Regions from separate parts of the Paenibacillus sp. sgz302164 genome, predicted to be linked through region 1. Evidence: riboswitches for the same ligand, from Rfam matches in the RefSeq annotation. Region 1 holds a riboswitch; each other region holds the start of a gene.
What was found. A riboswitch is a leader RNA that binds a small molecule or an ion and turns the genes downstream of it on or off. The one in region 1 is predicted to bind cobalamin.
Positions count from the first base shown of each region.

Region 2: linked by a shared signal. The riboswitch ahead of AC0LWT_RS20610 (HoxN/HupN/NixA family nickel/cobalt transporter) and the one ahead of nrdI (class Ib ribonucleoside-diphosphate reductase assembly flavoprotein NrdI) in region 1 are both predicted to bind cobalamin.
Region 3: linked by a shared signal. The riboswitch ahead of cobJ (precorrin-3B C(17)-methyltransferase) and the one ahead of nrdI (class Ib ribonucleoside-diphosphate reductase assembly flavoprotein NrdI) in region 1 are both predicted to bind cobalamin.
Region 4: linked by a shared signal. The riboswitch ahead of AC0LWT_RS20445 (ABC transporter substrate-binding protein) and the one ahead of nrdI (class Ib ribonucleoside-diphosphate reductase assembly flavoprotein NrdI) in region 1 are both predicted to bind cobalamin.

Region 1 covers NZ_JBVYOL010000014.1:18,437-24,742, reverse strand. The annotation lists gene nrdF (class 1b ribonucleoside-diphosphate reductase subunit beta) at 1-537, opposite strand, end outside; gene nrdE (class 1b ribonucleoside-diphosphate reductase subunit alpha) at 560-2,644, opposite strand; gene nrdI (class Ib ribonucleoside-diphosphate reductase assembly flavoprotein NrdI) at 2,631-2,990, opposite strand; cobalamin riboswitch at 3,128-3,334, opposite strand; gene serC (3-phosphoserine/phosphohydroxythreonine transaminase) at 3,817-4,905, opposite strand; gene thpR (RNA 2',3'-cyclic phosphodiesterase) at 5,046-5,648, shown strand.
Region 2 covers NZ_JBVYOL010000012.1:134,567-142,980, forward strand. The annotation lists gene AC0LWT_RS20580 (hypothetical protein) at 1-92, opposite strand, end outside; gene AC0LWT_RS20585 (thiamine pyrophosphate-dependent enzyme) at 171-2,474, opposite strand; gene AC0LWT_RS20590 (2-oxoacid:acceptor oxidoreductase family protein) at 2,535-3,545, opposite strand; gene AC0LWT_RS20595 (hypothetical protein) at 3,656-3,832, opposite strand; gene AC0LWT_RS20600 (ATP-binding protein) at 4,036-5,283, shown strand; gene AC0LWT_RS20605 (hypothetical protein) at 5,371-5,769, shown strand; gene AC0LWT_RS20610 (HoxN/HupN/NixA family nickel/cobalt transporter) at 5,877-6,680, opposite strand; cobalamin riboswitch at 6,700-6,888, opposite strand; gene AC0LWT_RS20615 (low molecular weight protein-tyrosine-phosphatase) at 7,054-7,524, opposite strand; gene AC0LWT_RS20620 (phosphonate ABC transporter ATP-binding protein) at 7,521-8,255, opposite strand; gene AC0LWT_RS20625 (YlbF/YmcA family competence regulator) at 8,373-8,414, opposite strand, start outside.
Region 3 covers NZ_JBVYOL010000006.1:236,717-245,130, reverse strand. The annotation lists gene AC0LWT_RS12285 (YciI family protein) at 1-139, opposite strand, end outside; gene AC0LWT_RS12280 (hypothetical protein) at 451-711, shown strand; gene AC0LWT_RS12275 (GNAT family N-acetyltransferase) at 938-1,393, shown strand; gene AC0LWT_RS12270 (M4 family metallopeptidase) at 1,649-3,232, opposite strand; gene AC0LWT_RS12265 (S-layer homology domain-containing protein) at 3,985-4,494, shown strand; gene AC0LWT_RS12260 (hypothetical protein) at 4,754-5,041, shown strand; gene AC0LWT_RS12255 (guanylate kinase) at 5,087-5,665, opposite strand; gene AC0LWT_RS12250 (DUF1361 domain-containing protein) at 5,833-6,501, shown strand; gene AC0LWT_RS12245 (hypothetical protein) at 6,516-6,746, shown strand; cobalamin riboswitch at 6,790-6,993, shown strand; gene cobJ (precorrin-3B C(17)-methyltransferase) at 7,139-8,414, shown strand, end outside.
Region 4 covers NZ_JBVYOL010000012.1:101,758-110,171, reverse strand. The annotation lists gene AC0LWT_RS20490 (DUF4241 domain-containing protein) at 1-200, shown strand, start outside; gene AC0LWT_RS20485 (helix-turn-helix transcriptional regulator) at 379-1,383, shown strand; gene AC0LWT_RS20480 (putative quinol monooxygenase) at 1,376-1,681, shown strand; gene AC0LWT_RS20475 (YmaF family protein) at 1,678-2,064, opposite strand; gene AC0LWT_RS20470 (DUF2935 domain-containing protein) at 2,231-3,040, shown strand; gene AC0LWT_RS20465 (hypothetical protein) at 3,024-3,419, shown strand; gene AC0LWT_RS20460 (SRPBCC family protein) at 3,619-4,074, opposite strand; gene AC0LWT_RS20455 (DUF4261 domain-containing protein) at 4,343-5,284, shown strand; gene AC0LWT_RS20450 (DoxX family protein) at 5,407-5,802, shown strand; cobalamin riboswitch at 5,877-6,091, shown strand; gene AC0LWT_RS20445 (ABC transporter substrate-binding protein) at 6,279-7,835, shown strand; gene nikB (nickel ABC transporter permease) at 7,851-8,414, shown strand, end outside.

The sequences.
Region 1 (6,306 bases):
CTTGCCTTGGCCGGCCAAATACAGCGGATAGAAAAAGCCGCTATAGAACAAATAGCTTTCAAGCAGCACGGATGCCGCCATCGCCAAATACAGATCCTTGCGGGTGTGAATGCCGTCGTAATATTTGGCAATCGTATTCGCCTTGAACTGCAAATACGGATTTCGCTCCACCCAGAGGAAAATGTCGTTGATCTCCTCCGTCGTAGACAGCGTCGTAAAAATGCTGCTGTACGATTTGGCGTGAATTTGCTCCATCATGCCCATGAAGCTGAGCACCGCTTTGCGCTGCAGCCCGTCCACATGCTCCAAAATTCTTGGCATCCCTACGCCGCCCTGCATCGTATCGAGCAGCGTAAGCCCGCCCAGCACTTTCATATACAGGTCGCGCTCCGCTTCGTTCAGCGTCATCCAGGACATTTTATCGTCAGACAGAGGAATTTCTTCGTCCGTCCAAAACTGCATAATATTTTGATTCCAGAACGTGATCGTAAAATCGTCGTCAGGCCGGTTCCAGTTGACGGCTCTCTTGGTGGTCATCTTGTATTCATTCCCCTTCCCGTTACACCGAACAGCTGACGCACTCTTCAACGGAGAGCTGGTTCGTCCGCGTGTAATAGAGCGATTTTAACCCGACACGGGCAGCGTACAAATAATAGCGCGCAAGCTGTCTGGTCGTCACATCGCTGTTGACATGAAGCACCGTCGAAATGCCTTGATCGACATGCGTCTGGATTTCGGCAATCAGGTCAAGAATTTTGAATTGGTTCATTTGATACGCCGATTTATAGAAGAAGAAATTGTCTCTTCGCAAATACGGCATCGGGTAATACGTCGTCGAGTTCGCGTACGTCCGCGTTTCGATCGGCTCGACGATCGGCATGACGCTGGAAGTCGCATTCTGGATGTACGAAATGCTTTGCGTAGGAGCGATAGCCATTCTGTACGCATGGTAAAGCCCGTGAGCGCGCACTTCTTCCTTCAGCTTGGCCCAATCGTCCGGAGAAGGAATCTGCATGCCCTCGAACAGTTGTTTCACCTTGTCTGTGACCGGGCGGTAATCGGTTTGCAAGTAGCGGTCAAAATAAGCGCCGCCGGCATATTCCGAAAGCTCGAACCCGTCGAACGTCTCGCCCTTCGACTTCGCGATCTCCATGCTTTTTTCAATCGAGAAGAAATTCATCGCCATGAAAAACGTGCGGACAAAATCTTTCGCTTCTTCGCTCTCATAACTGATCTTGTTTTTGGACAAATATCCGTGCAGGTTCATCGCACCCAGTCCGACCGAGTGCAGCTCGCGGTTCGCCTTCGCTACGCCCGGCGCGTTGGCGACCGTCGTCATATCGCTGACGGAGGTCAGCGCAATCATGCCCTCGTGCACCGATTCGCGCAGCTTTTTCAGATCCATGACATTCGCTATGTTCAAGGAAGCCAGATTGCAGCTAATATCTCTGCGAATCAGGTTCTCATCGCCGTAATCGCCGATCTCCGACGTCTCCTGCAGCTGAAAAATTTCCGTGCAAAGGTTAGACATCTTGATCGCGCCGATCTGCTTGAGCGGGTGCGCCAAATTTGCATTGCTGCGGTTCATCATGTAAGGATAGCCGGATTCCAGCTGCGTCGTGGCGATTTTTACGAGCATTTCGCGGGCGCTCATCACCGGTTTCTTTTTGACTCTAGGGTCCGCCAGCAGCGTGTCGTACATCTCGTCCATGTCCATATCGTCAAGGTGCTTGCCGTACGCTTTGTATACCGTATAAGGCGCGAACACATGCAGCGGCTGGTTCTCTTCGGCCAGTTTGTAGAATTTATTCGGCACGATCAAACCGATCGACAGCGTTTTGAGGCGCGACTTTTCGTCCGCATTGATTTTTTTGCTGTCCAAAAATTCCATGAGGTCCCATCCGAAGATGTTGTAATACGCCGCTCCGGAACCTTTGCGCTGGCCCATCTGATCCGCATAGGAAAAAGCGTCCTCCATAAGCTTGAGCACCGGCATAATGCCTTTGGCCGCACGCTCGACGCCTTTGATCGATTCTCCGCGGCCGCGCAGCTTGGACAGATTGACGGCCACGCCGCCGCCGATTTTGGACAGCTGCATGCACGTGCCCAGCACATAGTTAATCGAATTCAGCGAATCGTCCATCTCCAGCAGGAAGCAGGATACCATCTCGCCCCTGCGGCTTTTGCCGGCATTCAAAAACGTCGGCGTCGCAGGCTGCAGCCGCTGTTCCATCATCGATTTCGCCAACTGTTTCGCCGTTTCCGCATCGCCGCGACCCAAGTAAAGCGCCACAATCGCGACCCGGTCCGCATAATGCTCAAGATAAAGGGTTTTATCGTCACTGCGCAAAGCGTAATCCGTATAAAACTTCGAAGCCGCCATATACGAGGAGAATTCGAAGTTATATTCGTGAGTGATTTTGTATGTATCTTCAACTTCGGATGCGGAATATTTCTCGTAAACATCCTCGTAAAAGTTGTTATCTATCATGTAACGAACCTTCGAAGCCGTATCGGCAAAATGAAGGCTGTTGCGGTTCACTTCTTCCATAAATTCGTGCACGGCTTCCCGGTCTTTCTCCAATTGAAAAAAGCCGTCGACACCGCGCTGCATGATCTGGTTGTTTAACTCAATATGCCGCAATTGCGTGCACCTCCTGAACAAATCGCTGAACATCCTGCCGGGTTCCGGACAGTTCAAACTTGCCGAGCACAGGCACGCCGTAACGCTCGGCGATGCGGTCCGCGCTCTTTGCGAATCCATCTCCCCAATTCCGGTTCCCGCTGGCCGCTACGCCTTGGAGCCTAGGATGGTTCCGCTCCAAAAAGTGTGCGACTTTCTCCGGAATTTGACCAAAGCCTGTCGTATAGGTGACAAGCACGAAAGGTTCATCCATCTTCATCGCCTCTTCAATTTGAACCGCAGGCAAATTTAATTTTTTAATAAATCTGCGGACATTTCCCGTCTTGGAATCGTAAGCAATCAGCATGGGATTTCGTCTCCTTCTGTCAAAACCATTAAAATGGCGCATTCGGCAAAAAGAAGGACCGAATACGCCACAGGAACATGCGAACATAACGCCTGCCACTGGAGTGGGAGTCTGGACACCTTCCTATCTGCCGTAGGGGTGATTCTTACGAATAGGCAGGTCTCCTGGCTTGGGATCATCATTCCCATCCGCCTTCCCGGCTTTCCTATCGGAGCAAGCCAGTGGCAATCGGATGAAAACTCCTCCTGAACAGTGGCGGGACCGCGCCGGATTTGCACCGGACTTCCCTATTAAGCTTCGTGCGTGTCTCTAGAACGCGAAGCACCTATCCATCACGAGATATAGTTGATAGATTTCAATTTATATCAAGATATAGTGTTTGTCAATGAGCAAATCCGACTATCAAACCTCGAAAATCTCTCATTTCGGAAGCCTCGTTCAGCTATAAAAAACGGCAAAAAAAATGTGGATAAAAGGCGTGAAATGGCAAAATAAGGAACGTCATTTTCGGCTGTTCCTTGTCCGGCGCGGGCTAAATCGGAGTCCTGATTTCATCATTCAGAGCAATGCGCTGGGGATATTCGCTTGCAAATCTGGGGATAAACTGGGGATAATCCGGTACGAAAGTGGTGCACCAAAAACAAAAAAATAGGTCCATGCCAGCATCCTCATAGGCCTTTAGGACCCCATGCAACAACAACGGGACGAAGCCCTCTCTCCCAAATAAATCCAATTTTATGCCAAAACACCAAACAAAGCTATCCAGGGACGGAACAACGCCCTGAATAGCTTTAAAAATTGAATGATACAAGTCCAGCCGGTCGATTTATCCGTTGCGCTTTTGGAAATCGGCCATAAAGTCAGCCAACGCTTTGCAGGAAGCGTACGTTACCGCGTTGTAAGTCGAAGCTCTTAATCCGCCTACGCTGCGATGGCCTTTCAAACCGACAAAGCCGTTCTGCTCGGACTCTTTAATAAATTTCTTCTCAAGCTCCTCATCCTGCAGACGGAACGTCACGTTCATCATCGAACGGCTGCCCGCATCGACCGGACTGCGGTAGAAGCCTCCGCTTTGATCGATCGCGCTGTAGATCAGGCCTGTTTTTTCGAGGTTGTTTTTCTCGATGGCCGCAAGTCCGCCCTGCTCTTGAATCCATTTCAGCACAAGGTTTACCATGTAGATGGAGTACACCGGCGGCGTATTATACAACGAGTTGTTTTTGCCATGGATTTCATAGCGCAGCATCGTTGGAATGGTTTTTGGCAAATCCTGGAGCATGTCCTCTTTCAGGATAGCGACGGTAACGCCGGACGGACCGAGGTTTTTTTGCGCGCCCGCGTAGATCATGCTGAATTTCGACACATCGACAGGACGGCTCAAAATGTCGCTGGACATATCGGCGATCAGCGGCACGCTGCCTGTGTCCGGAAAGCTTTGGAACTGCGCCCCTTCGATCGTTTCATTGGAAGTGAGGTGCAAATAGGCTGCATCCGGATGAATGTTGATTTCGCTTAAATCCGGAATTTTCATAAACTTTTGCTCTTTCGAGCTGGCTGCGATGGACACTTCGCCGAACAATCCCGCTTCCTGAACCGCTTTCTCCGCCCAAGCGCCGGTCAGAACATAGCTGCCCACTTTGCCCTGTTTGAGGAAGTTCATCGGAATCATGGCAAACTGCGTGCTCGCACCGCCTTGCAGAAATTGCACCTGATACCCTTCCGGAATGCCGAAAATTTGTTTGAGCAGCTGCTGAGTTTCGTTGTGGACCTGCTCATATTCCGCGCTGCGGTGGGAGATTTCCATAATCGACATGCCGATTCCTTTAAATTCGACAAGCTCCTCCTGCGCCTTTTGCAGCACTTCGAGCGGAAGCGCCGCAGGCCCCGCATTAAAATTATACGCACGATTGCTCATGAATAACCCACCTTTGCTTAATATACTATGGTTATGATAGCAAGATTCGCCTCACGCATCAAGTAAAACCTCTGCTGGACATGCTAAGCTTTAAGTCCGCATGTCAAACGGCACCAATACAAAGCTCTAGGAGGAATAGTATGTCTCTTCAAAATTTTTCCGCCGACCCGTACCGGCTGTTCGTCGGCATCCGTCTCCCCGACGCGTCCAAAGCGGCGCTGGACGCGTGGAAAGGCAGCGCTCAGGAGAAGCTGCCTTTTCACAAGTGGACGCATCCGCAGGACGTCCACATTACGCTTTGCTTCCTCGGCGACGCATCCGCCGGGACTGCGGAAGCGCTGGCGCACGACCTGCGCCAGCTCGCCGCGTCGGCGACACCGCTAGCCCTGCACGCCGAAGGACTCGGCGTGTTCGGGCCGCCGGCGGCGCCGACGGTGCTGTGGGCGGGCGTTGCCGGCGACCTCGATGCGCTGGGCAAGCTCCAGCGCGAAGTTAGCGGCGCCTGCGCCCGCCACGGCTTCCCGGCCGAGGCTCGCCCCTACCGGCCGCACATCACACTGGCCCGCCGCTACCGCGCAGCGGCGGGGCCCTTCCGGCGCGCCGCGCTGGCGGAGGCGGCGCCTGCGGCCGGCTGGGCCGCGTGGCGGGTAGAGGACATCGTCCTCTACCGCAGCCACCTGGGCCGACAGCCGGCCTACGAGCCGCTCGGCGCGTTCCCGCTGGGCGCGCCGGGTCTGCACTGACGCCGCGCGGCCGGCTTCCAGCGGCGCTCGCTCCCGCCACTGACTGCTCGCTCACGCTGGCTCTCACTGCCGCCGCTACTGGTGCCCGCGCTCGCCAATGGTGCTCTCACTGCCGCCGCTACCGGTGCCCGCGCTCGCCAATGCTGCTTTCGCGGGCGCCTGCTTCCGCTGGCTCTCACTGCCGCCGCTATCGGTACCCATGCTCGTCGATGCTGCTTTCGCGGGCGCCCGCTCACGCCGGTACCCGCGCTCGCTCGTCAATGCCGCTTTCGTGGGCGCCTGCTTCCGCTGGCTCTCACTGCCGCCGCTATCGGTACCCATGCTCGTCGATGCTGCTTTCGCGGGCGCCCGCTCACGCCGGTACCCGCGCTCGCTCGTCAATGCCGCTTTCGTGGGCGCCTGCTTCCGCTGATACCCGCGCCCAGTGAGGCTCGCCGCTTTCGTCGATGAGCCGCTTCCGCTAGCTCCGGCTTCCGCCTGTCGCGCTCGCCACTGCCCGCTCACGCCGGTGCCGCTCTCGCAGCGCCAACTTCCATCAGCACCCACCGATGTCGCTCCCGCCGATACCCGCCAATACTGTCAGGTTAGGCGACTAAAGCCCCGTCTCTTTGTCTTTTGGGCGAAAATCCCTGCACTTTCTTTTTGCAAGCTTCCCAGA
Region 2 (8,414 bases), on a different contig from region 1:
TACTTAACTCCATAATACGCCAGTTGATAATGATTGACCAGCATGCATGTATAGATTTGCTTCGTTGCCGAGTGCTGAAGCACATAGGGCATATTCCTGTTCCATCCTTCCCGCCGCCAGCAACAAAGGCACTGTCCCGCGAGGGGAAAGTGCCCGTGCCTGTTCGTTATTTACAAATACGGATTGTCGTGCTTGGCTTTCAACATGTTCCAGCGGCGCTCCACTTCGAGCTCGAACGATTGTAACGATTCCGCGTACTCCGGCTTCGTCATATGCTTCGTTTTGCCCATCGTTTTGAGCCAGTCGGCCAAAGGAATTTTCTTTCCCTTGTCTTCCGGGTTGTACGTGAGCGTCGTAACGCCATGCTCCACTTCATACAGCGGGAAAAAGCAGGAATCTACCGCAGCGCCGACGATATTCGAGCCTTCCTGGTCTTCGGACAGCCAGTTGAGCGGGCAGGCAATCAAAATTTTGCCGTACACCATGCCTTCATGCTGGGCGTACCACTGCGCTTTGGCCGCCTTTTTCACCAAATCCTGCGGATATGCCTCCGAGCCTGTGAACACGTAAGGAATATGGGTCGCCGCCATAATTTGCGCGGTGTCCTTGTGGTGGAACACTTTGCCGCCCTGTTTCTTGCCGACGTTCGACGTCGACGTCCGGTGACCGAGCGGAGTCGAGTACGACAGCTGCGCGCCCGTATTCATGTAGCCTTCATTATCGTATTCAAGGATAATCATTTTATGATTGCGCAGCGCAGCGCCGATGGCCGGCCCCATGCCGATGTCCATGCCGCCGTCGCCGGTGATCATGACGAAGGTGAAATCGTCCTGCAGCCCAAGCCCGTCGAGCTCGCCGCGGCGCTTGCGCTCCCAGAACATTTCGACGACGCCGGAAAGCGTTGCCGCCCCGTTCTGGAACAAATTATGGATATACGTCGCCTTATGGGCGGAGTACGGATATCCGGTCGTGACAACCATCGCGCAGCCCGTGTGGAACAGTGCGACGATATCGCCCTCGATGCCTTTGAAGAACATCTCCAGGCCCGAGAAAATGCCGCAGCCCGGACAAGCGCCGTGCCCCGGAGCGATGCGCTTCGGCTTCTTCGTCAGCGAGCGCAGCGGCGGAATGCGGACGTTCAGCTTGCCGGAAGCTTCGTCCGGAGTGACGGTAATGAGGCCCGTCTTGAGATCCTCATATTTCATTGGCGTCAGCACGCGCTTCGGCGCCTTCGCCGGATCTCCCGCCGTATGGCCGTAATAATCGAAAGGTACTTCCACGTACCCTTTGTTCATCGCGTCGATCGCAAATTGGAACAGGTTGTGGCCGTCTTCCGAGTAAAAATCTTTGCCGCCCAAGCCGTAGACACGGCTAATCACAAGCGTATCGTGATTTCTGTGCGTGAACAGCGCGGCTTTGATCTCGTTGACCATATTGCCGCCATGCCCGCCGTAAGAATCGGCGCGGTCGCCGACCGTGACCGCTTTGACATGCTGCAAAGCTTCGGCAATTTGCTTTGCCGGGAAAGGCCGGATCATGTTCGGCGCAATCGAACCGGCTTTGATGCCCTTCTCGCGCAGCTGGTCGACTACGTCCTTGATGATCTCCGACGAGGAGTTCATCAAAAACACGGCGACTTCCGCATCGTCCATCCGGTACAGATCGAGAATCGGATAATCGCGCCCTGTCAAGTCCGCGTATTCCCGGCGGATCCGGTCGAACACTTCCTCCGCGTTGTACATGGCGACCGACTGCTGATAGCAGTTGTTAATATAGTCCGGCTCGTTCATATACGGGCCTACGGTTATCGGATTGTTGCGGTCCAGCGTATTCGGGAATCCTTGCGGTTGCTCGCCGATGAAAGCATGCACATCCTCACGGTTGGCGAACGTCTGCACTCTTCGTTTTTGGTGCGAGGTGAAGTAGCCGTCGGACGCGACGAGCACAGGCAGGCGCACCGCAGGGTCTTCGGCCAGCTTCAAAGCCATAATATTCATATCGTATACGGCCTGCGGATCGCGGCACATCAGGATCGGCCAGCCGGTATTGAGCGCATAATACAGATCGGAATGGTCGCCGTGAATATCCAGAGGGCCGGATACCGAGCGGCATACCAGATTCATCACCATCGGAAACCGGGTGCCGGACTGAACCGGCATCTGCTCCAGCATGTACAAATAGCCGTTGGCGCTTGTCGCGTTGAATACGCGGCCGCCGGCGGTCGAAGCGCCGTAACATACGCCCGCCGAGCCGTGTTCGCCGTCAGCCGGAATGAGCACGATGTCATGCTGGCCGTTCGTTTTCATCAAATCGAGAAATTGGGCTACTTCCGTGGACGGAGATATCGGAAAATATCCCATGATATGATAATTGATTTGATGAGCGGCATATGCGGCCATCTCGTTACCGGATTCGTACACAATCCGCTGCTCGATTTTGGCCTGCCCCAATTCCTTTTTGATATCAATGGCCATACGTTTGTATCCACCCTTCTCCCATGAATGATCCTATAGCGGATGTTATGCCGTGCGCGGCTAGACGCCTGCGGCCAAATTGAACCGGTGCGGCATCCGGTGCGAATCCGCGTAGCCGTCCTCTTCTCTTTCGCTGGACAGCGCTTCGGTCGGACAAGCCTGTACACATTTCAGGCAGCCCTTGCAGTATTGATAGTCGATGCCCTGCAAAAACATTTGCGGACGGCCCTTTTTATCCGGAAGCTCATCCCACACGAAGCAGAAGTCCGGACACACATTGTCGCAAGAAGCGCAATGTATGCACTTGTCTTCGTGAAAATGCGGCATCATCCCCGCCCGGGAAATGCTGAGATCTTTCAGAATGCTGTTGCCCGGATTCGTAATCACGCCGCCGATCGGCTGCGTCGCATATCCGAGAACAGGCGTATCGAAGCGCACAAAGTCGGGCATCGTCTCCCCTTCGGGCAGTGCGTACGTTTGGAATTGCACTTCGTCGTAGCCGCGGTCAAAAGTGCGGATGGCCGGAGCTACCGCCTGCGGATACTTTTTCTCCAGCGATTTGCGGATGACGCCGCGCATCACTTCCGGGTCCAGAAAGTCGCAGAGGCGGAACAAGGCGCCAAGCATCGCCATGTTGACTCTGTTCTTCTCCTCCAGCGCGATGCCGATCGCATCGATAACCGCAATGGTGCCGCCTCTGAGCTTCATCTTTTCCTTCAGCTCATCTGGCGTTTTTGTCGAATTTACCAAAACCGTGCTGTCTTCATAAATTCCGCTGATAACGTTTACAGTTTTTGAAAGAGCTTCATGAAAAACACCGACTACATGCGGTCGTTCGACCGGAGACGTATCGCGAATATTCGTATTCATATCGCAAAAACGGATGTGTGCCTTTACGGCTGAACCCTTCTTCTCCGAACCGTATGAAGAAAAGCTGACACCGTTAAGCCCTACCCCTACTACTCCTGCTTCTGCGAGCATTTTACCGGCCAAGTTCGCACCGAGTCCGCCAATGGATTCCAGCCTAATCTCGAAAAAGCCGAGATCGTTCACTTTGGGTAAAGTTACCATTCCATGTCTCCTTTCAAAAATGTGCTGCGATTGAATTTTATGAATTGTTAATCTACTTTCATTGTAACAATAAATTTCCCGTAAGCAACAGTTTTTTACAATGACTAGGATTATAACAAGTAATCCATAATCAATCCGCACGAGCCCATATAAAAGCTCTCCTGTTTTTCATCCGCTTCATTCGGACTTTCCTCCGCACAACCGTCCATACACTGTTCGCAAACATCGACATATCCTTCGTCAAGCGGATCAAAGACAACTCCACAAACATGCGGGCAAGCCCTCATCCTTATCGCTCTCCGTTCTATCGCAGCTCATCATTTGAAAACGCTTTCTCTTATTATACAGCGATGCGCTGAAAATGTCTCACATCACTTTGTTAAATCTTTATCATTTGAAACGTATCCAACCTATTTGAAGTACTCGTAATTTGTGAGATAATGTAGAAAAAAACCATATTCTGTCGTACGTTTAGAAAGGACGGTTCGTATTGCTCCATTCCGTCATCACCCATGAACTTCATGGTCTTTTATACATGATGAGTGCGCTGTTGATCTACTTGGTTCTTACTCCTATATATGTATACAAAGAACAAAAGCGTAAAATTCTTTTCGTCCTCATCCTCTTCGTGCTCACCTATTTCTATTTGGGCTATGAAGATATAGAGCCGATTGTCTATACTTTGCATCTGATTCCCGTCTCACTTACGCTAGCGATCCTCTTCGAGGGATCCGTACCCGGCATTTTTACGTGGATCGCATTCAACTTCGGCAATCTGGTCATTTTGCAAAATGAACTGCTTCCCGTACTGCTCGGCAGCACCTTCATGCTCGCGGCGGGCCTCTATTTGAAGCGGAAGATGGTCGCCGACAGCTTCAAAGCCAAATTTATATTCGTATCCGTCCTGATGTTCGGTTACTTGGCGCTTTATTTGGCGGCAGGCCCCGCACTGCTTGACCAAAACTACGTGTATGCCGCTTACGCGGTATCGCTGTCCTTCGTTTCGAGCTGGTTCGTGACCTTTCTTTTTTTCCACGTCAAAAAGCAGGAGATCAATAAAGAGAAATTGCTGCATCTCGAAAAAGACCGCATGATCGGACAAATGGCCGCTTCGGTCTCCCATGAAATCCGCAATCCGCTGACGACGACCCGCGGCTTTTTGCAAATGATGGAACAGAAGGAATTTTCCGAGGAAGAGCGCAAACGCTTCATTTCGCTCGCTTTATCCGGCATCGATCAGGCCAATGCGATTATTAGCGACTATTTGCATTATGCGAAGCCGAACAGAAGTCAGCAGGAAAAGCTGAATATCAAGGAAGAGCTTGCTTCGATGCTCCGATTTATGAATCCGATCGCTGTCTCCAATCAAATAACGGTCGACATCTCGCATAGCAGCGACTCCCCTCTCTACATATGGGGAGAATCGAAAAAATTGCGCCAGTGCCTGATGAATTTGATCAAAAATGCGATCGAATCCATGCCTGACGGCGGAACGCTTACCGTACATACACACCTAACCGAATCTACCATTCATGTTTGGATATCCGATACCGGGGTCGGCATGAGCAAAACGCAAATCAATTCGTTAGGAATGCCGTTCTATACGACCAAAGCGGATGGAACCGGCCTGGGCCTCGTCGTTGTCATGAGCATCATAAAGTCGATGAACGGCAAAATTTCCTATTCCAGCAATCCGAATAAGGGCACCGTCTGTCTGATTCAATTTCAGGCCGGATAACGATTGACAAGCTTCCGTTAACAAGTCCGCCGGATTGTGGTATTCTGATAGAATAGCGATCAGCAGAATAGCGAAGGAGGCTGTCCCATGAATCCGGATTTTATTCAGATCAAATCGCTTGAGGGCGATCTTAAGATGTCCCACAAAAAGAAGGATTACGGGCTGACGGTTTCCACGAGAGAACTGGTCCTTCATAAGCCGCACGTGAATTATTACTTCAAGCTTGAAGATATGATCAGCATCGTGCCCTATGACGTGGGAGCTATGAAAGCAATCACTTTTGTCAATGCGCGATCCAAGAATCAGGAGTCCGCTTCACTCACTCCCGGTTCGGAGCACTTTAGAATTTATGTTCACAAAGCGACCGTTCATAACAGAAGCGGAATTTTCCTTCTGGGACCTACGGATGTTATCATTCCGATTCATAAGAGTATGCTTCAGGCGATATCCGAGTGCGTGCAGAACGCCGGGTTAACAGCACTGTAAATACTCATGCGTGCGAAAAAGGCAAAAAAGGCATCTTCCCCTCATCCGGCAGGGTAAAGATGCCTTTTCGTCAACGGCGGTTTCCGCGGAACGTTCCGCAGCCGTCGCTAACTGAGCGAACGCGATTCCTGTTTGGCACGTATCGTGACGAACACGAAGCAAAGCAGTAAAAATACAAAGATGCCGATGCCGACGATTTCGAAATCGAGTTCGGCCCACGGATTGAAAAACGTAAAAGCTTCGTAGAACGAAACCCCGTAAGCAAGAATGACGATCACCCATCCGATCAGCCTTGAAGCCGACTGCCCCAGCTTTCCGGAATGATGAATCATCCGGTAAGCAATCAGCGAATCCAGCGTATCGGTCAGCATCATCCCGAACATAAACACAAGCCCCAAAATAACGGGCATGTATTCGATTTTATTGCTTGCGGCAATCGCCCAAACGGACGTTTGGCTAATCGTTTCGGCAGCCAATGCGAAAATCGCGCCTACCAAAATAATTAAAAAAGGATTGGTTGTCCCTTTGGCGACTTTATCGATAAATTTCCCTTTGTATCCTTTAATTTGAAAGCTCTCGTTTTTGTATTTCGAACGCAGAAGATTATAAATATTGATCGTTCCAATGAGGAAAAGCGACAATATCGAAATCCATGTTGCGAAAGTATCGAAGTAATCGGGAAACTCAAAATCTTTGATGAACATCCCCAAAACAATCGCCATACTGGCCACTACCGCCCCATGGCCAAAAGAAAACAAAGTGCCTACCCATCTGGCGATCGGGCTTCCCATCCGCCAATTATAACGGGTTTGTCCGTCAATAAAAGCCAAATGATCCGCGTCCAAGCCATGACGCAATCCCAAAGCAAAAACAAGAAAAATAAGCGATACGGTTGACAATGTACTCACCATTCCTTTTCTCCGAAGGCATTTTAAGGTGTACGGATAGGTAGGTCTTCTGGCTCCCGGATCAATGCTTCTCTTCAGTCTTCCCCAGCATGCGGCTGAGTGACGTTATTGAAGAAGGCTCCCCGGTTACAGCGGCGGGACCGCTCGGGAGTTGCACCCGATTCCCTGTTACCCCTTGCTTGGCAAGGGCACCTGGCCGTAAACGTATTTGGTTGTGAGATAAACCTCTATCGAGGTCTTTCGAAGATGAGCGACCGCGTTTAGAGGTAGGTTTATTCGCCAATAAGAATGTGTTCTACGCGCTTTAGCGCTGTAAAGAACTTATACATTCTTATGTGGTAAAAAACGCGCAATTTTCAGGACGTCCGAGGCTAGGCTATATGCCTTCCCTGCTTCGGATAAAAGCGAAAAGGCGCTCGCAGCTGCTGTCGACCATCTCGTACACTTCTTCAAAATTGCCTGTGTAGTACGGGTCGGGGACGTTGCCGCCGCCCTTATCCGGGGCAAACTCCAACAGTTTATGAATGGAGGCGCCATGTGCATCCGGAGCAAACGATTTTAAATTCGTTATGTTGCTGTCATCCATGGCAATGATATATGTAAACTGTTCAAAATCGTCTGCCTTCACTTGCCTTGCGGTCAGTCCGTGATGATCGATGCGGTGACGGTCCAAAATTCGTCTCGTTCCCTGATGCGGCCGCTCTCCGGTGTGCCAGTCCCCCGTGCCCGCGGAATCAACAACGATACGCCCATCCAGGCCGGCCTGCTTCACTTTATGGCGAAAAACAGCCTCAGCCATAGGCGAGCGGCAAATATTGCCCAAGCATACGAATAGCACTTGAATCATGGCGCACCGAAAATAAGCTGTTTTTCTCGCATCGTAAGCCCTCTGGCAGGGATGTCAAGTACGATTTTGCCTTCCGCCAATCCCCAAATCCGCGTTGCGTACCGCTCCGCGAGCTCGACCTGGTGCAGCGCGGCGATGACCGTCAAATTGCTTTCCTTGCATAAGGATCGCAAGTCGTTCATGATGTATTCCGTCGCTTTCGGATCCAGGCCCGACACCGGCTCGTCGGCGACCAGCACTTTAGGTCCATGGATGAGCGCTTTCGCGATCGCAACCCTTTGCTGCTCGCCGCCGCTTAATTGGCTAATTTTTTTATCGCCTTTGTCGAGCAAGCCTACTTTTTCCAAATAGTCCATCCCGATAACATGCTCATCGCGTGAAACGGCTCCCGTTAAAATACGGATCGGCGTTTGATAAAATTTCCCCATCATGACATTCTTGATAGCGCTTTTATTTCTATTCAACGCCGGCTTTTCCTCAAGAAAAGCGAAATCTTTGCCGAGCTTCCATCGATCCAACAGCCCTGGCGTCGTAATATCGTTCGACTGGTAGATGAGCTGGCCGGACGTCCATTTTTCCTGGTGGCTGATGCAGCGCAGCAGCGTCGTTTTCCCGCTGCCGCTCCCTCCCACCACTGCGATGAATTCTCCTTCATCGACGCGAAAGCTGATCTGAGACAGCACTTTATTGTCCGGCGGATAAACTTTGCTTAAATTTCGTACCGTGATCATGACACCGTCTCCTTAACATTGTGCTCAACATGAACTTGAACCCGTAAGCTATTGGCAAAAATCGCCCATCTAGCGGCATCTGGCCTGACAAGAGGGCGATTTTCGGTTTCATTCACTTTATTCGCTGCAGCTGCTCGGACTCGACGCTTGGCCCGCTTC
Region 3 (8,414 bases), on a different contig from region 1:
TATCCGTCCAATAGGCAATGTGTTGGTGCATAACGTTCCGTTCTTCTGCGGTCATATCCTGTGGAAAAGTTGTTCTTGGCGGCGTAGACCATAACATAAAGTGCATTTTTCCCGGATTATTGCTGGTGCTATCCGACATTACGGAAAACCCTCCATTCCATTACCCTAAAATTGTATTTCATACCCATGACGCTCAATGTCAATTATCCCACAAATCCTTTTCGTTATACAAGTAACATAGATGATTCAACGCAAATAGCGTCTGCATTATACAGGCCCGCGTTTTCAGAATGACTCACGGCATACTAGCTAGCATTAACACAGATATGAACGTTACAATACTTGATTTTTCATTGCGAAGATTGCTCCACAAGGTTTATGCTTTTGAGGGGGACTAGCAATTTTGGAACTTGTAAATCGGGCGCATGTGGAAAGTGAGGATTATTTTGAATGGTGGATGAGTACATTTGGGCGATTTTTGTAGCTGAGAATACAGGAGGCTTCCCCAACTTTTATCCGATCGGAATTTACACTTCTCGCGATAAAGCTATCGCTGAACTGGATGCATTACCGAAAAATATGAATTATCATCTCCTCCAGTTGCCCATAAATCGTACGTTTCCTTACTATCATAAGAAGAGCGGCAAACTGATCGGAATGAACGGAATTTACCACGAACATTTTCACTTTAGGGATAATGAGAAGATGTAGCGATTCAGTGACTAAAAAGGCAGGGGAGATACTATGAGGCTAGAAACGGATCGTCTGATAATTAGAGAGTTCTTAATTGAAGATTATAACGCTGTTCATCGTTACGCATCAGATGCCGAGGTTGTTCGATATATGATTTGGGGGCCAAATACTGATGGAACAAAGGGAAATGGCACGATTCATACCAGTATTCGATCTTAGAACATGAATACGTTGGAGGTCGCTCATGAACATTAGAAAGGCCACTGAGAATGACATTGAGTCGTTGATTTTGATGCGGTGGGAATTTACTTTGGAACATCAACCCCATGTACGGGATGATTTCGATCTTTTTGCTGCAAAGTGCCGAGCATTTCTTGAACAAGCTATACTTGGCGAACGCTGGCATATTTGGGTTGCAGAATTGGATGGCATCATAACGTCTCATGTCTATATCCAATTGATCGATAAAGTGCCGCGGCCAGGAAGAAATACATATCCGTTTGCCTACATGACTAACGTCTACACCGACCCAGGCTATCGGTCACGAGGAATCGGTGGTCAACTTCTACATGTGATTCGTGAGTGGGCGACGGCTAGCAAGTTTGAATTCATTATCGTCTGGCCAAGCGAAGAGAGCAGGGAGTTCTATTCAAGGAACGGGTATACGCTATGTAACGATCCCATGGAACTGCATTTGTAACGTACGTGTATTAAGATTAAGGGTCTGTTTCCATTGGTTGAAGGCAAGCATTTCGCGGCTGGAAGATATAAGCGCTCGCATCGGCAAAGGAGCAGTTTTTCTTTAATAAAAGAGGGCTGGCCCTCGCATAACGTTGAAGCGATTGTTTGCACTCGCAAGTGGTTCAATCGACTGCGCTATGACAAGGGCCAGCCCTGCTTTTCATCCATTAATGTTTAACGATTTGTTTCATAAGCGGTGCCGTATTGCGGCGGATTATGATACCCCAACCGCGGAATAAGCATTTTTAACCGCTGTTACTTGACTGGAATTTGCTCCGTACAAGTCGGTTGCCGCCTGGATGGCACTAGCGCGCATAGCTGAGAAATTGGATGTAGGGGTCAGATAGTAAACAAGGGCACGATAATAAATATCTACAGCCGCACTCCGGCCGATTCCGGCTACGGTGACGCCTTTGAACGTACCGCCCTGAGCAAGCAGGTAGAACGCTTTGTTGTTGATTCCGCTGTTCGTATGCACACCGCCGTTGTCAGAGGAACCGGTGTAGCGGTTCGGATAGTAGTCGGGTTGGCCGTACAATGTTGGATTTGACATGGAGCGAAGTGCGTCTCCGGAGACGGAAGGCGTATATACGGCATCGCCGATCAGCCAGTTTTTGGATTCGATCGTATTTCCCATAATATCGGCAATGGATTCGTTTAGCGCCCCGGATTCTCCGTAATAATTTAAATCGGCGGAATACTCGATAACGCCATGGGTTAATTCATGGCCGACTACGTCCAAATCACCGGATAGCGGGATAAAAACAGATCCATCCCCGTCTCCGAACACCATTTGACTGCCGTTCCAAAAGGCATTGTTGTAAGCGGTACTGTAATGAACCGTCGATTTGATCCGCAAGCCGTTGCCGTCCAGGCTGTTCCGGCCGAATTTGGAGGAGTAGAAGTCATATACTTTTTCTGCGTACGTATGCGCGTCTACCGCTGCTCCATCCGTCCAAACATTGTTGGACTTGGTCAGTAAAGTTCCAGGCAGCGAGGTGCCGTTGGAAGCGGTATAAGTTACAATGCCGTTGCCACGGGTGCTATCGAATAATTGGTAAGTCGAACCGGATAAAGTGGTTGTGAACGTTTTGGTGTCGCCCAGTACGCCTGTGCCTGTACCCGTGGCATGCTGCAGCAAGTCGTATTTGAATATAATGCTGCCGTCTTCGGCGCTAATTATATAACGCGTGCGGGTCGGCGTTGGCTCCAGAACGTTGACCTCCGTTATATAGGCGAGCACAGGTTGTCCATCATTTAAGTATACGTTCAGCTCAGCTTTTGGTGTTTTTTGGGGCTCGCCAAGTTTACCGACGATGCTTTCTGTATCTTTCTCGGCAATAGAGATGGCTTGCTGTTCCGTAATTTGGGAAGCGATGCCTTTGGACAACGCTTGATTGTCATCCGGCAGCACACTGCCGAAGAAGGAAGTGACTTTTCCTTCTTTATCAATATGCACCGTCTGCTCCGCGCCATAAACCGGCACGCCTTGAATATACTGCTTTAACCGATAATGCTGTACGCCTGTCTTAGCGTCGGTTTCTTGTTTCACGATTTTAATTTGATCTTTAAGCGCAACGCGTTTGCCAATTTGCAGCTTCTCTTTTTTGCTGTCGAGATACTTCCAAATTTTTTCTTCGCCCGGAGTTCCGTTCGGTGCGCTCCAATTTTCCGCTGTGAACAAGGCAGGAGACCAATCTTTCAGAGCATCAGGCTTGCTCTGCGGAGCCGCTTGTGCGGATTGCACAGCCCCCAGCAAAAATGCACCCGTAATCATAGATACCCATACTTTTCTCATCAATGAATCTCTCCCAACTTAAATGGTTTAGTTTTGTTTTCCCGTTTAAAGGAAACAAATGGTTTGGATACTGCTACTTAAACATCGCCTCCTTTTTTAACCAATGGTCAATATTGGGCTGTACTAGTTTAGTGCGCATCTAAGACTAGCAAGCGCAATGGATAATGATGCAAGATTCTGCATACAAATGCCCATATAAAGGGTTATATGAGAAATAATAACATCATTATGATATATATAGTAACATAAAACTATCAATAATGAAATACATAAAATGGAAATAAATGAGAATTAATTTTGTTGACTATGATTTTAATCACAAGTGGAAGCGATTGCGGCCATTTTTGCTGTGAAAATTAATGTTGCTTTCATGTTCCTTTAATAAAACGGCCGAAAAAAAGGAGTAAGATGGAACTAAGTTCACAATATAGACAAAAGAATAGGAGTGATTATTGTGAAACAAGTTATGAGTTTTTTAAAAGGTTTTCTTTATGCATTTATTGCGATTGGTGCACTGCCGTTTTTGCTGATCCAAAGCTTTCTTGATTTGTAATTCGGTTTTCACATTTTTAAAAAGAATGCCGCTGTTTTATCGGTTTTTAACAACCGGTAAGCAAGCGGCATTTTTTTGATTAAATGGGTCTCATTTTGCTAACCGGGTTAGTTTCCATACATAGGAGTCAAAACGTCCGATTGATTTGAAGGATTCGTGCAAATGCTATGAAGGAAACTAACAGAGGAGTGAGCTAACAATGAAAAAGTTTTATTTGTGCTTATCGGCAGCCGTGTTGTCCATGTCCTTAATAGCCGGATGCACCAGCAACAATATGAGGGCGAGAAGCGTCGATCATTACCGTAATCCTGATATTGCGGCCAGAAATCAAGGCTATGTTCGGCCGCTGGATGTCGGAACGGCGACCCCAAGCCCGACAAATGCTGCCGGCACGGCGCAAAGCATTTTCAGCGATGTTCCAAGCGGACAATGGTATACGGACAACGTCCTCTGGGCAGCCAACTTGGGTTTGGTCAACGGTTACCCGGACGGCACTTTTCTTCCTAATGGAGCGATCACTAGAGCCGAAGTCGTCAAAATTATTCGCTCCCTGGCGGACAAAGGATATATTGTCATACCTTCGGCCACGACAACGCCAGTGCCGACTACGACGCCAACCGCTACGCCTGCAGCAACGGCAACTGGCACTTCGACGCCGACTACAACGCCTGCAGCTACGACAACTGCAACTCCGACCGTGACGCCATAAGCACGCTTAAATAAGCGAATATTCCGCCAAACTGGATACTCCGCATACGTCCATGTTATGATGAATGGTAGTCGGCAGTAGTATATAGGAAAGGTAAACACATCATAATATGGATGAACAAAACAAAAAAAGCGAAAAAAGTTTTCATTTTTTAGCCGTAATTTTAGGCGTAATTGTGGACAATGTAGGGACTTTTTTATCTTCTGCAAGCATAAGCCTCATTTTTTTGTCCACGCAATCTGACAATGAACAAGATCTGATGAAAATTTATTCTTACACGGGATGGCTGGCTGCGTTTTTGGTTATCGGCATGTTTTGGTCTTTCTACGGCGCTTACGTAGCGGCCAAGGTAGCCAAACGGGCCGAGTACTTCAATGCCGGATGCATAGGCGTGATTGGCGCGGCGGTCGGCTTTGATTCTCTGATTTCCAATCCCGGCGTTGCTTTTTGGTACCAAATCATCGGACTGATCGTCATCGTGCCGGTTTCTTTATTGGGCGGCCATGTGGCGTTAAGACGCAAGCATGCGCGGAGCATGAATCGCTAAAAAAAGAGACTCCAGCCTGTAAAGGCGGGTCTCTTTTTAGGTGGTTCAGCCTGCTGGCGCCGGTACGTAGGAAAGCATTGTGTTTTTCACAAGTTCCGTAGTCTGACTCAAGTCCATATTTTCAAATACATGTTCGCATTGCTTGCGGTAGGAAACTTCCTCGATATAGTGGTTCATATAATGATCGATAACGTCCATCGGCGTGCTGCGCGCCAGAAGCCTTTCCATAATCGTCTGCTTGTTTGCATAAATAAAAATTCGGACAGCCCGTTCGCCGAACTCATATTTGAAACGGTTGGCCGCATAGCGGTTGACGATAACGTAAATAGAGCCGTGTTCCTTGAGAGCTTGATCGATGTCCGCACGTTTGATTCCGTAAAAATTTCCGTCGATTTCCGCCGTCTGAAAAAATTCACCGTTAATATCCGCATCGATGAACGCTTTCCGTGAAATGAATTTGTAATCTCTGCCTTCGATTTCTTTAGGTCTTGGAGTTCGTGTTGTGTAAGATGCAACCGATGAGAAGCCGAGCTCTTTGGCAATTTGGTGCGCAATTGTTTTGCGACCGGAACCGCTTGTGCCTGTGAACACAAAGATCAATCCGCCGGTTTGCTGTCCGCCCATAATGAATCCTCCTCCAAATATGAAATTTTGAAAGCGATATCGTGATAGTTTTATTATAGTACGAATATTCGGAAAATTAAAGAGAGAATTCGTGTTTCATAGATTGTGCGGTATAATAGAAACGTCGAAAGGAGCTGTTCCTGCTGAATTTCAAAATATATGTGCAAATGAATCGGGCTTTGTTTTACTTGGTCGGTATGCTTGCGGTCGCGTCAGCGGCTTGTACGGCGCTGCTGCTGGTCCGTATTTACGGGTCGTCGGGCAGTTTTCTGTACAGATGGCTGATTGCGCCGAACTTGATGCTGGCCTGGATTCCGCTGGCGGCGGCGCTGGCCGTTCGTTACTGGTGGCATATGCAGCAAACATTCCGCATCAGACTGCTGATCGGATTGCTGGTATGGCTGCTGTTTTTGCCGAATGCTCCGTATATGTTGACGGATCTGGTGCATTTGACATATTTGAAATCGTCGGTTCCCGTACATTTTGACGTATTGCTGAACGCTTTTACGGCGATTATTGCCCTTTGGGTCGGCTTGTTTGCCTTCTATCTCGTGCACGAAATATGGCAGGGACTGCTTCGCCCGGCCGCAAGCTGGATGTTGGCCGGCGTCTTGCTGCTGCTGTGCAGCGTTGGCGTGTTTTTGGGCCGCTTTTTGCGGTATAATAGCTGGGATTTATTCCGCAAGCCCTGGGCGATCGCGCAAGATTCCTTAAAGCTGCTGGAGCAGCGGGATGCGCTCGTTTTTATCGGCGTGTTTATGCTGGTTCTTAGCTGTTTGTACCTTGTTTTTTACGCTTCTGTCCGGTATCGGGCCGCCGCAAAGAACGTTCGTTAAGAAGGAGAGTTTTCATGCCCAAATACGCAAATCTAAGTATCGAGGCAACGCAATTTTTGCAAAACAGAACAGGCAGCACTCACCTGGAATGCTATACATACATCGATCCGGCGCGGACGGAAGAAAGTTTTTTTGTCGTGCGTACGACAAACAAAGTGATTCATGTCGGCTTTTCCGAAATTGCGTACGATCCGGCCGATTATAAGAGTTTGCTGGAAGGTCTCTACCGCTCTGTCTATGAATAATTGCATAGACAATGCATACGATTGATGATAGGATGATTTTAATTGCATATGGATGGAACCAGGTGCTGAATGATACGTTTCATTCAGTTAAAAGGGAAGTCCGGTGAGAATCCGGCACGGACCCGCCACTGTAACGATCGGGCTTTGGAGCAAAGCCTCTCCTTGGCAGCATGTCACTGGGCAATACCCGGGAAGACGCCGGGAGTATGATCGAAGTCAGGAGACCTGCCCGGTTTGAACGACACTTTTGCCCTACGAGGAATTAGGGTGTGTTAGAGGGCGGTTGCTCCTGTGCTTATTGAAAAGACGTTCAAACCAGGCATTTCTAACATGATGTTGTGTTGGAAATGCTTTTTTATTCGTGCAAAAGGTTTTTAGAAAGGGTGATTGCTATGCCGGGGAAATTGCTCGTCATCGGTTTCGGGCCGGGAAGTTTCGAACATATTACGAAGCGGGCGCGCGAGGCTATTCAAGAAAGTGAAATCATCATCGGCTACAATACATATGTCGATCTTATATCCGGCTTGATTTCGGAACAGCAAATTGTAAGAACCGGAATGACGGAGGAAGTGAGCCGGGCGCAGGAGGCGGTCAGACAAGCGAAGCTGGGGAAAAAGGTAGCGGTTATCTCAAGCGGAGACGCCGGTGTGTACGGGATGGCCGGCCTTATCTACGAAGTGTTGATGGAGCAAGGGTGGACGCAAGCGGACGGCGTCGAAGTTGAAATCATCCCCGGCATCTCGGCCATCAATTCCGCCGCATCCTTGCTGGGCGCGCCTATTATGCACGATGCGTGCACGATCAGCTTGAGCGACCATTTGACGCCGTGGGAGCTTATTGAAAGGCGGGTGGAAGCCGCGGCGCAGGCGGATTTTGTCATTGCGCTGTACAACCCGCGCAGCGGAAGAAGGACGCGTCAAATCGTCGAGACGCAGCGCATTTTGCTTCAGCACCGTTCGCCGCAAACGCCGGTCGGCATCGTCAAGAGCGCATACCGGGATCGGGAGCACGTCGTCGTAACGACGCTGGCCGATATGCTGAATCACGATATCGGGATGCTGACAACGATTATTATCGGCAACTCGGCGACCCAAAATTATGACGGCCTGCTGATAACCCCGCGCGGGTATCAGCGCAAATATACGCTGGGCGCGGAGACGCAGCCGCTCAAGCCGCATCAGCGGCTGCGGGCCGAGGCGGAGCCTTGGGCGCTCGCGCAGGAGGAAGAGGCTCCGGCCGAAGACCGAAGCGAAAGAGCGGGAGCCGCAGCCGGCGGAGAGCCGGCCGTTCGGCAGGCAGCGCAAGCGGCGGCCCAAGCCAGCAGCCCTTTGCAGCTGGCGCTGGAGGCGCTGGAGCTGGTTTCCCGGGGCAGCGGCGGCACTGCGGGGGCTTTGGAGCCGATGGCGTTTGCCGCGACAAAGTCGATCTTTGAATTTGCGGTAAGCCCGGGGATCGCAAATAAACGGCTGAGCGCGGCGCAGTTATGCGCGCTGGGCGAAATCGTCGGCGACCGGGGCGACATCGAATATTCGCCGCACCATCAATTGATCGTCCGCATCCAGACGGACAATCCGCAGGAAATCACTTCCGAGCTGCGCGAGCTCGGCCTCATGCTTTCGCCGATCGGCGACGTTGCGCAGATTAAAGCCTGCGACTTTTGCAATCTGG
Region 4 (8,414 bases), on a different contig from region 1:
ATTACCTCAGCGAGCTGCTGGAAGGCGATGAAGCGGTAAGCCCGGATTACTGCAATGTTGTCCCTTTTCCGGAAAAACCGCACAATGCCGCCGTATTCAGATCGGGCTGGGGCGACGGGTTCTATGCTTCCTACTTCGCACTGAACGAAAACGGGCAAGTGGTCCGCCTTGTAACGGATTTCGCCTGCTTAGGGGAGTAGAAGAAAATTATAATCACTGACCGAATGTGTCAGTGATTATTTTGTATACTACCTACAGAGCAGTATAAAATAACCGTGTCCCCGATTGTAGCGTTCCGCGTACAGAGAAGGGTTAAGGGCATCCCGCCTAGAATGTTACATCATGCAATTATGCGAATAACAGAAAGGTAGCGTTGCAATGTCAAAAGCGGACAATATGCTGTCCATTTTATGGCTGCTCCGGTCCGGCAAGCGAATGACCGCCCAACAGCTGGCAGACGAGTTGGAAATCCATATTCGAACCGTATACCGCAGCATCGATTCGTTATGTGCCAGCGGTGCGCCAATCATTGCTGACTCGGGTCCGGGCGGCGGCTATCAATTGCTCGACCATTTTACCGACGCCCCGCTGATGTTCGATGTCGAGGAGCAGAAGGCGCTGATGCATGCATCGGTTTTTGCCAGGGAGGCCGGATATCCGTTTACGGAGGCGCTGAACCGGGCGGTTGACAAACTGAAACGTTATGCGAACGACAAGCAGCTCGATCAAATGGAGCGGCATAGCGCGGGGATTTCAGTCATTCACCCGCCGGTCGACGGGAAGCTGCAGGTTCTGCTTCAAGTGCTGGAGGAGGCGACAGCTCGCGGGGAAGCGGTGGAGATGAAGTACTTTAGCGGCAAGCAAGAAACGCCGGGCACGCGCGAGTTCGAGCCTTACGGACTCATACATTGGAAAGGAAGCTGGTATTCCGTAGGCTATTGCTGCCTTCGGCGGGAGCTGCGCAGCTTTCGTGCAGACCGCATCGCCGCTTTGAAACCAACCGGCCGTCATTTCGAGCGGCCCGATCATTTTTCCGCGAAAGATTTCCTTATGAGCAGCCTGCTGCCCGGTTCCATGGATGCCGGCTCTCTTGTAACCGTGCGCATTCGAGGGCATGAACTTGCGCTGAACGAACTGGTCCGGCATTGGTTGTTTGGCCATACGCTGGCCGAACGCAGCGGCGGAGAAGCCGTATTCCGGTTAGGCAGCGACTCGTTGAAAACTTACGTGCCTTATTTTCTGCTCCCATACGGAAAATCGCTGACCATTCTCGAACCGGATTTTCTCATAGCGAAAATGACGGAAATAAGCTCTGAAATTGTGGCGCATTATAAAAAGATGCAATCGGAAATCATTCCTAAAAGAGGTGGCGACTATGAATAATTTCGCAATGTATGCTAAAATAACGGCCCATCCGGGGCAAAGGGACGCGCTTGTGCAAATTTTGCTCGAAGGAGCCGAACTGATGAACGCGATAGAGGGCTGCGCGCTTTATATCGTTAACGAATCGGAGGACGATCCGAATGTCGTATGGGTAACGGAATTGTGGGGAAGCTCGGAAGCCCATGACGCTTCCCTCCGCAATGAGGGAGTATTGGCGCTCTTGCAGCGCGGCAGGCCTTTGATCGCGGGAGCGGAGCCTATCAAGCTGCGTCCTGTCGGAGGCAAAGGCATTTCTTAAGCTTGATGGCCGGTAGCTCCCTGGTAATGATGCACATGAGGCCTCCTTCCATTTAGGGTTGTATACCCTTCAAAATAATGATAATGACCGCCGCCGGGAATGTCGATCGCCGGACCCGTTACACCGTGAATCGTGTGAGTGTGACCTTGATTGACTGACGTCATGGTATGGTATCTGTGCACGTGCGGAACTCCGGTTAGAGCCGGCTCGGTTACGCCGGCATATTGATGGACATGCCCGTCATCATAAGAAGTAACGCCGGAATAAGGGTGTACATGATAAACGGGCCGACCGTCCCAAGATGTAATATAAAGTCCATGAGCATGTTCGTTTCCTGATTCGTTGGAATGAACGACAAAACCCTCCACTGGTATTCTTTTCAAATTAGCAGCTCCTTTGCAAATTTTTTTTATATATTATGTTGGATATTGGCCGTATGGAATATCGTTTCATCAAAATTCCCATGCGTTTTTCAATTTATGGTAATGAAGCCAAACATCCTGATCATATATAAAAGTAAACAGAAAGGAAGCTAATGGAGGGCTGCTCATGAGTGATGGATTTGTCGGTCGATCTTTGGATGAAATCCGTTTTTGGTCCCGGATTATGAAGGAACATTCGTTTTTCTTGAGCTTGGGATTTCGCCAAGAGGATACTCAACTCATCCAGGAGGCTCACCATTTTTATCATATTTTTGAAGGAATTGAAGCGCAGTCGCATGCTTTGGATGAACATACGGATCCGACGACGATCCTGCAGTTTAATACGGAAGTACATACGGCTGCATCGCATATATGGGCTTTTAAAAGAAAAATATTGGGGCTTATCCTAACCTGCCAACTGCCGGGGCAAACGAATTTTCCGCTATTGGTGGATCATACCAGCCGGGAAGCGAATTATTTCCGCAATCGGCTGGAAGAATTAAACCAAGGCAATCTTGAACCGCTGCAAGATGCCATTATTGATGAAAATGTGTTCTTCCTGCGGATCATGGCCGACCATGCGAAGTTCATCGGCCACTTGTTGGATCCGTCCGAGCGAAAACTTGTCGATCAAGCCCGCGATTTTAGCCATGATTTCGATCAATTATTGTTTCAAGCCAGGGATTTATCCTCCATGCGGCCTCAGTCCCAGACAGATCCATTGTTAAACCAATTCCTTGATCAGAACAGGGTATCCGTAAAATCTTTGCGCGATTTCAAAAAGACGGCCAGAGATTTAATCGACCAATGTAAAATAAAAAGCATTATTCATCCGCTATTGGCGGATCATGTATTCCGCGAGGCGGAGCGGTTTTTGGAAATAATTGAGATGTTTGAAAGGTCGTTAGCAGGGGAAAGCATTGCCGGCGGCAAGTAAAAGCGTTAGAAAAGAAGAGCTATGCTTAGGCTTGGTACACCCTTCGGTAGAAGGGTTTCTTTTTTTGCCCAAAAAACGTCCCCGGCGGGTTGGTAAACAGAAAACCTGCGAAAGTGCAGGCTGCCCAAAAACCCCCACGTTAGAGGAGATAGCCATAATCTGCCCGTCTGCACGAAGAAAACCTGCAAAAATACATGAATTTGCGCCCGTGATCGCTGTACACGAAGAATTCCTGCAAAAGTGCAGGCTTTTCAGCGGGGACATGGGCTCAGGTTCACTTTCAGCGAAAATTCCTGCACTTTTGCAGGCTTTTCACCAAAATAAGCCAATTTCGAGAAAAAAACCTGCACTTTCGCAGGTTTTCTCCCTAGCAAGCTGATTTCTGCCCATTCGTGCAATTCCACGACCTGCACCGGGTGAGGCACGCGCTCAGAAAAAGCGGCTGTCCCCCAAATTAGTCACACTCGTTCCCCTAACCCTCACAGAGTGTCGCGATTGCCAAGCGAGGCTGGGAACGGCTAAGCCGCCAACCGGAAAGGAAGCCTATTCAACGAGTGACATCCCTATTCGATTCAGGGTTAGATGGAAATGGGGGACAGCGTTTTTCCCGTTTCGAGCAAACTTTTCAAGTTGCTTAGGACGGCCGGCCATCCGTTGTTCAATCCTTCGAACGTATCCTCTTTATCCAGCAAGTCGGCGGGCAGCAGGTTTTCGTGCTTAAGCGTTAATTTTACAGCTTCTTTCATCGGTCTCAGCTCAAAAGTGACCCGTGACGGCTGCTCGCGGACGATTGGATCATTCACGTAATTCCACGTAAAGGAAAGCAATCGATGCGGTTCGCACTTCAGGATAATTCCGTGATCGGAGACTTCTCCGTTACGGGAATAGGTGATGCTTGAGCCTTCCTGCCAATCGGACTGAACATCGCTTCCAAAGAAATACTTTTTGGTAAAATCGCCGCTTGTCAGAGCTTCCCACAGTTTTTCCGGTGTCGTGGCGATGTAAGTAACATAAACAAAGGTCGTATCAGTCATTTTTATTCTCCTCCAGTTTTTCTTTAAGTTCGCGCAAAGCATCGATCCGCTGCCGCTCATACTTTCCAATCCAGCGATCGTAAATTTCCCCGATAGGGGCGGCGTTCAAATCATGCAGTTTATTTCGTCCTTGCCATTCAACGGCAACTATTATATGCAGCCTTTTGGGTGCATGTCAAGGCGGCAGAACGAGGCTTTAGACCTATCCAGAACGCAGTATAATTTGCCGATATATGGAAAGAAGAATGAGAGGATAGAGGTGCGATATATGCCTAAAGGATTTTTTTCACAGGGAGTTATGGTGCTCTTGTCGGAGGCCGTTTCGATCCGCAAAATAGAAGAGATGCTTAATCGGCGGTTCGAAATTGTAAGTATAAAGGAAACCTATGAAGAGTGGGTGTTCGGCGGCCCCAGCCTGCTTGTTCCATACCGTCCGGAAGTCAACGGGTATATTCAGGTTGACGTCGTCGACAGGCCCTGGCCGGACGACATGGGCGACCCGTCGGAGGAGGCCATGATATTCGGGGCCTGGTCAATGGGCTTTTTCGGGCCTTATACGTTCCCGAACAATTTGGAGCGCGCGGCGCAGCAGGCGTGGGGATATCCCGAAGGACGGCAGGCTTGCGCCGATCACGAGGCGTTCATCCGCATCCGTTCCACGTATACGTTTGGTCAAATGGACGATCAAGCGCCGCTTTTGCCTGAGGATTATGAATCGCTTCCTGAGCTTTTGGCCGTGACCGACATCGCTGGTGTTCTGCTTCAACTGCCCGAAGCGCTTTGCTATTTCAACCCGAGCGGGGAGTGCCTCGCTTCTACAGAGATGTTTCATGAACTGTATGAACGCTATGAACAGACGGCGCTGCCTCCGCTGGAACTGTGGTCCAATGTCAGGATGTTTAACATTCCCAGCGATGAAAACTGGCTATTGATGGATTCGGTCGGCATGCTTCAATTGGATGTGACCGATCATGAGGCGATTTTTCATCGTCATGTTTACGACCCTGCCGAAGTCGCCAACTTTCTAAGAAACATATCGAATTATGTATACGAGAGCGGCCCCGTTATTAAAAATGGCGATACGACAGACGGGCCGGGCGGGGTCCGTTGGCAGGGCGTTTTGGCGGAGGAAGGATTGGCTGGACCGCCGCGCGAAGTAATCCGATGGTATCCGATGGACGGCAGGGAACGCCCGGCAATGCCGGAATGACCGACCGTTTTCCTGCCAATGCGGGAGAGGAATTTTTTAGAATATAGCAATTAAGAAGAAATCTTGCCCCTGTGTTTATGATAATATGAGTGCATGACATAGCCTAGAAGGGTGAGGAAATCATGAGAACCGAAATATCAAGAGGCAGGCTCTGGACGGCGCGAATCATGAGCTGGCTGGTTATTTTGTTTATGCTGTTCGATAGCATTTTTAAGTTCATTCAACCCGTACCCGTTGTAGAAGGCACAGTTGCTCTCGGCTATGCCGAGCACCATATCGCCGTAATTGGCATACTCGGGCTGATTTCTACCATTCTGTACGCCGTTCCTCGTACATCTTTTCTGGGTGCGCTGCTGCTGACCGCTTATTTTGGCGGGGTGGTTGCCACGCATATTCGAATGGACGCGCCGCTTTTTACGCATATTTTATTTCCGGTATATTTTGCTGTCCTGGCTTGGGGTGGAGTTTGGCTGAGAGACGAGCGCGTGCGCAAACTCATTCCATTTCGCAGCAAATGATCGGTTAAGCGTGCGAACTTTCGTACATTGACATTTTCGGGTTTCATAACTAATATTAAGAGAGTTTCTCACAACTTCATATTTTGGAAATAGGTGTAGTTAAAGTTTGTATCTAAGCTTTAATCGCTTAAAAGGGAAGTCCGGTTTAATTCCGGCACGGACCCGCCACTGTACATGAGGTTCAGCCATGCCGGCTGATTTCTTTCGGAAAAGCCACTGGGCCATAAACCCGGGAAGGTCCGGAAGTCATACTCTTAGTCAGGAGACCTGCCTGTTTCAACATCACTGTTAGATCTACGGGATATTAGGGAGGTGGTTGGATGTGCTCATTTGTAAAATGTCTAAGTCCATGAACCCCTTCATGCTGAAGCGGTTTTAGCCGTTGTCTAGCCATGTACGCGTATAAAAAGCATTTCCGACTGCTTGTCTTGGGTCGGGTGTGCTTTTTTTGTTTTTTACTAAAAGGGGGATGCAAGATGAGAACAATGGAAAACAGATTTTCGCTGATTAAATGGGGAGTGATTGCAGCGGTTGTGCTTTCGCTGGCGGGATGTTCTACGCAGGACAAAACGAGCGGAACGGACACAAAGCAATCGTCCGCAGCCAAAAAGCTGACCGTAGCTTACACGTGGAAGCCTTCCGGCGTAGACCCCCACGGAGCGGACAGTTGGGACGTTATGCGTTCCGGCGCCGGTGAAACACTGGTTCGTCTCAACGAAAAGTTGGAGCCCGCTCCTTGGCTGGCCAAAGAGTGGAAGCAGGTAAATCCGACGACATGGGTGTTTAAACTGCAGGAAAACGCCACTTTTCATAACGGAAAGGCGATGGACGCGGAAAGTGTCAAAAGTTCGCTGCAGCGCTCGATCGAGAAGAGCCATTTAGCCAAAGATTTGCTGCAGCTGAAATCCGTGGAGGTCGTCGCGCCGCATGAATTGAAAATCGTAACGGACAAGCCGAATGCCGCATTGGTATCTAATTTGGCAGATCCGTCCACGATTATCTTGGATACGGCGTCGATGGATGCGAAAAGCGGTTACCCCGCCATGACAGGGGCGTTTAAAATCAAACAGTTTAACAAAGACGAGTCGCTTGTCGTCGAGAGATATCCGAATTACTGGGGAGAACCGGCCTTATTGTCCGAAGTCACGATGAAATTCGTAACGGATGGCAATGCCCGTTTGATGGCGCTGCAGTCGGGTCAAGCGGATGTCGCGACCGATATTCCGATCGACAGTGCGGCCTTGTTGGAAAAGGACAACAAGACCAAGGTGCTGTCGGCCCCGTCGCTTCGGACACACATGATGCTTTTTAATATGAAATCCCCCTTGTTCCAGGATGCGGCTAACCGGAGGGCGGTAGATCAATCGATTCCGCGGGAGGCTATTGCAGGTACCGTTATGAAGGGTTACGGCACTGCAGCAAAAGGCCCATTTCCAAGCGTACTTCCGTTTGGTAAAGTAGAACGTGCGGCGCAAAACCTCACTGTCGGGCAATTGCTGACACAGGGCGGCTGGCAGAAAAATGCGCAAGGGATTTGGGAAAAACAGGGGAAACCGTTCGAGGCGACACTGTTAACTTTTCCGCAGAGGCCGGAGCTGTCCGTCATGGCCGAGGTCATCCAAAGCCAGTTATTAAAAGAAGGCATTAAGATCAACATTCGCAAAGTGGAAAATATCGATGACGCTTTGCTGAAGGATGATTGGGATTTATCGATGTACAGCATGTTAACGGCGCATACAGGCGAACCGCAATATTTTTTGAACACGTTCTACCGGTCGAATAGCGAGTCCAACGTCAGCCGGTACGCGTCGCAGCCGTTGGAACAGATTCTGGATCAACTTCTTTTGGCGTCGGATCCGGCTCAAAGAAATCAATTGGCCGTACAAGCCCAGGAAATTGTGAACACCGATCTGCCGCAGTCGTTTATCGTTCATCCCAATAATGTATTTGGCGCTAAAAAAGGCGTGCAAGGATTTACTCCTCATCCGATCGAGTACTATTACATTCATTCTAAAGTCGATATGACGGAATAACAGGTGAAGCATTCAATGATTCGCTTTTGGTTGGAACGTGTGGCCCAACTCGTCATCGTTATATTTATGGTTTCTACTTTGACTTTCATTTTGATGCGGGTATCTCCCGGAGACCCGGCTGCCATCCTGCTGAAGGCGCACGATGTGCCCGCTTCCCCGGAAGCGTTGGCGTCATTGCGCCGGCAGCTGGGGCTCACGGATTCGCTATGGATGCAGTACATCCATTGGCTGCGCGACGTTTTCACATGGCAGTGGGGTCAATCTTACGTTTCCAAAGAACCGGTACTGGACGAACTCGTCAAAAGGTTGCCCGCAACTTTAGAATTGGCTGCAGCCGGATTTGCCATCATGGTATTCCTTACTTTTGGCTTGGGAATTACGACAGCTATTTTTTCCAACGGATGGCTGGATCGAACCGGCAGGTTTTTGGCGCTTGCGGGGTCTGTTCTTCCTTCGTTTTTGCTCGGCTTTCTTTTGATCTATTTGTTCTCCGTCCGGCTCGGCTGGTTTCCCTCCATGGGCCGCAGCGGCGCGTCCAATCTGGTTTTACCCGCAGTTACGCTCGGTCTTGGGCTAGGT